Regions from separate parts of the uncultured Rossellomorea sp. genome, predicted to be linked through region 2. Evidence: predicted binding sites of a transcription regulator. Region 2 holds the regulator's gene; the other holds the start of a gene.

Region 1 (2,209 bases), on a different contig from region 2:
GTTTGAGCAATATCGGAGCTATCATGGTTTCCCGGAAAGGGAGTTTTCCTGGGAAGTGGAGGTGCTGACATTACGGGAGTATATCTTCTGGCTAAAGGAAAGAGGCATTGATCCGGATCCTGTCATGAAAAAGATTCTTCATGATATGGAAGGAGAAGATAGAAGAACGATTGCATATACGATGGTGGAAGCCTTACAGCACCTGGATCCCGATCGAACACCCAGAGTGATCATTTTCTTCGCACCGCCATTTTTACCTCACAACTTTGTAAATGAAGAAAATGAGTATGGCAAGAGGGTAAGAGAAGCGTTAGGAAAATGCTTAAATGATATAGCCAAAGAAACCGGCGAAGAATTTGTCATTAAACGGTTTTTCCCTTATCTAGCAGACGGCAGTTTTCTCTCTCTTCATGAAGAAGACGAGGATATCGAGGTATTTAAAAAGAACCTGCCGCTGATCGATCAGTTGTATCCTGTCCCTATCGAAATGATCAGAAAGCTGAACATCCCTTCTATTAATATAGGAGTTTATGGAAAGGATGGCCATCAGTGGACAGAGAGAGTGTATAAACCTTACACATTCTCAGTACTGCCGGAGATTATCCAGCGTGTGACGAAGGATTTATTGAAGATATGATGTGCCGAGTATAGCTGAACAAAGAGAGAGGTCATTCGCTTAGGGATGCGCCTCTCTCTTTTTATTGATTTGAAATTATTTTGTGCTCTTTTTTTACAATTATTGTAATACGGCTGGGTTAATTAAGAAAACGGCTGGATTTTTATCAGAATCGGCTGGATTATTGATGATTTCCGCCGGATTATCCAGAAAAACGGCCGGATTATTGGTGATTTCGGCTGGATTCGTTAGGACATCATAGAAATACCAGACCATGACCGTCACAAATCCCTTGTAAAAGTAGATTTCAAAATGAAGTATCCATATTTCCTGTTAATATAGTAGACTTTGTGGGAATATCCACTTCCGCCGCATTCAAAACTACCTGTGTTCTGGAATTGTCACAAAAAGGTCAATCCTAAAAGATGCATAAAGGGAACAAGTTTACTATAATAGAGTTATTGAATTTGTGAAGTGTTTCACTAACTTTTAACTTTTGGAGTTGAGAGAAGTTATGAAAGAGCTGAATCGATTGGCTAAGCAGCAGAGATCATCCATGATGGCGCTTTACGGAACATCCCTATTAATGGGGGGAGTCGTTATTGGACAAGCTTACTTACTGGTTAGCGTTGTAGATAAAATGTTTATAGAGGAAGCTGGGTTTCAAGACATCCTCCCAATGCTGGGTGCTTTGCTTCTTATTCTAGTGGGGAGAGCGGCACTTTCTTATGTAAACGGACGAACAGGAATCAGGATGGCTTCGAAGGTAAAGGTCGACTTGAGAAAACGGCTTTTAATTAAGTGGGCAAAAAATCCACTGCAAGCATCCCTTCAAGGACAGTCTGGACAAAAGGTCAGTACGATGATGGATGCCGTTGATGGACTGGACGGGTATTACAGTCAATACGTACCCCAAAGAATTCAAACGACCATCGTCCCGTTGATTCTTTTAATCATTATTTTTACTGAGCATGTGTATACGGGTCTGATCATGGTGATAACAGCCCCATTCATTCCTTTGTTTATGGCGATTATCGGAGTCATGACAAAGAATAAATCCGAGAAGCAAATGGACAAACTGACGGCTTTTTCTGGACGATTTCTCGATACACTGCAGGGATTGACTACCTTGAAGCTGCTTGGAAGAGGGGAGCAACAAAAAGAGGGGATACGTTCTGCCAGTCTTGATTTTCGTGAAGCCACGATGGAAGTGTTAAAGACTGCCTTCTTATCTTCCTTGATGTTAGAGTTTATCTCTATGTTAAGTATTGGATTGATTGCCCTGGAAGTGGGGCTCAGATTAGTCGTCTTTGAAAGTATTTCATTCTTCACAGCTTTCTTTGTTCTCGTTCTTGCACCAGAGTTCTATCTTTCATTAAAAGAGCTGGGGCATGCCTTTCATACTGGGCGAGGTAGTGTGGGAGCCGCGAAGAAAGTCATGGAGGAGCTTGAAGAGAAGGATCAACCTGTAAGATGGGGAGAGAAGAAGTTCGAAACAAATGGGACTCCTCCAACAATTAAGCTATGTAATGTAGGGTTTTCCTACGAGGATAAGGGATTTGATCTTCGAGGCATTACGGCTGCTTTTCCTCC
Region 2 (2,209 bases):
AGAGATCTTCGTTTCATAATCAAAGTCGGCAAAGTTCAATCCATGCAGGACTGAACGAATATCTGCTTCATATTGATAGCCGCCGGAATCTTTAAAACGTACTTGAAGTTCATCATATTCCTTTAATACGCGTTGGTATAAATCTTCTTGCTCATAAACAGAAGGATCGGCCATTTGTTTCTCAAGTTTTCTTAATTGTTTTTCTTGAGTTTGTAATTCTTCAAATACGGTCAGCATTTCTGACCAAATGGAAAGCTCAGATTCCAAGCCTGTATTTTGCGCGAGGTATCCAATGGAGACCCCTTTTGGCTTCGTGATATCTCCTGAATCATAAGAGAGATGACCTGCAATTATTTTTAAAAGAGTCGATTTTCCTGCCCCGTTGCGTCCGACGAGAGCCACGCGATCTCTTGTCTGTATTTCAAGCTTAATATTTGATAGGATATTATCGGCACCAAAGTTTTTCGTTAGTTGATTCACTTGTAATAGAATCATGACGTTTCACCTCTATTTCATAGTGCTAGTGTACCGTATTTGGGAGGGGAACGGCAATAAATCGACTATTAATCTTCGTACACTTAGGATAAAATATAGTGTATGATGGGTAGTAGAGTTTTAAATTCTGTCTGCTTTCTATTTTGGAAGCGGTATCAGAGGTTTTGAATAGATGTGGGGGAATACAATATGAACCAGGATACAACGAAAATTCCACAGGCAACGGCTAAGCGCCTTCCGCTATATTATCGCTTTATCAAGAATCTGTACTCATCGGGAAAGCAGAGGGTTTCATCGAAAGAATTGAGTGAAGCGGTGAAGGTTGATTCTGCCACGATACGCAGAGATTTTTCTTATTTTGGCGCGTTGGGTAAAAAGGGATATGGATATAATGTCAATTACCTTCTATCCTTTTTCCGTAAGACATTGGATCAGGATGCCATTACGAAGGTTGTGCTGATAGGTGTAGGGAATCTCGGTACAGCTTTTCTTCATTATAATTTTATAAAGAATAATAATACAAAGATTGAAATGGCTTTTGAAGTGGATGAAAAAAAGGTTGGGACACAAATCAGCGATGTACCCGTTTTTCATTTAAATGATTTAGAAGAGAGTCTTGAGGGGCATGATATTGAGGTGGCCATTCTGACAGTTCCGGCATCTTCTGCTCAAAATATCACAGACCGATTGGTTTCTTCTAATATTAAGGGGATCCTGAATTTCACTCCTGCGAGATTGACGGTGCCGGACCATATCCGCGTCCATCATATTGATTTGGCAGTTGAACTTCAGTCACTGGTCTACTTCTTAAAGCATTATTCAGGGGATGACACGGAAATGTCACAAGATGGAATCATATCCGAATAGAAAATGATTCGTATTTACGTTATGATAGAATGGTAAAAGAGGAGGTGTCTCATTATGTTAGGTGCAGGTAGTATCGTATTGATAACGGTTGTTGCTTTACTGATATTTGGACCAAAGAAATTGCCTGAGTTAGGAAAAGCAGCTGGGAATACATTACGTGAGTTTAAGAATGCAACAAAGGGCTTAGCAGATGATGAGGACGATAATAGTAAAAAAGCTAAGTAGGGTAGGATGAACGCCATGAGTCAAAGTCAAAGAGACATGACAGTCTATGAACATATAGGAGAATTGCAAAAACGACTCATGTTTGTAGTCGTTTTCTTCTTGTTAGCGGTAATTGTAAGCTTTTTTCTTGCGGAGCCGTTGATTCGATATTTGCAGCACGCGGATGAAGCGAAAGAATTAACCATGAACGCCTTTCGGATTACAGACCCTCTCAAAATCTATATGGAAATGATCATGTTTATTGCGATCATCATGACATCACCCATCATTCTATTTCAAGTATGGTCGTTCGTGAGTCCAGGCTTATATGAGAAAGAGAGAAAGGTAACGCTCAGTTACATACCTATTTCTGTCCTTCTTTTCTTAGGTGGATTGTCATTTTCATATTTTATTTTGTTTCCATATGTCGTGAAATTCATGATGGGTTTATCAACCAATCTGAATATCCAGCAAGTGATTGGAATTAATGAATACTTTCATTTCCTGTTTCAAATAACCATCCCATTTGGATTTCTATTTCAACTGCCGGTTATTATGCTGTTTCTGACACGTTTGGGGATTATTACGCCGATGTTATTGGCACAAATGAGAAAAGTGGCTTACTTCATATTGTTAGTCATAG

The links. The regulator Rex, encoded in region 2, represses fermentation and respiration genes when NADH is low (regulators of the CRP and FNR family bind a similar motif). The targets are predictions, from matches to a motif close to TTGTGAAATATTTCACAA.
Region 1: the regulator Rex is predicted to act here: its motif matches at 1,084-1,101, upstream of cydD (thiol reductant ABC exporter subunit CydD).

Annotation. Positions count from the first base shown of each region.
Region 1 is NZ_CANKZT010000002.1:36,622-38,830, forward strand. It holds gene Q1B03_RS07115 (M20/M25/M40 family metallo-hydrolase) at 1-637, shown strand, start outside; gene Q1B03_RS07120 (hypothetical protein) at 737-892, opposite strand; gene cydD (thiol reductant ABC exporter subunit CydD) at 1,131-2,209, shown strand, end outside.
Region 2 is NZ_CANKZT010000013.1:4,710-6,918, forward strand. It holds gene Q1B03_RS21555 (ABC-F family ATP-binding cassette domain-containing protein) at 1-495, opposite strand, end outside; gene Q1B03_RS21560 (redox-sensing transcriptional repressor Rex) at 685-1,362, shown strand; gene Q1B03_RS21565 (twin-arginine translocase TatA/TatE family subunit) at 1,417-1,587, shown strand; gene tatC (twin-arginine translocase subunit TatC) at 1,603-2,209, shown strand, end outside.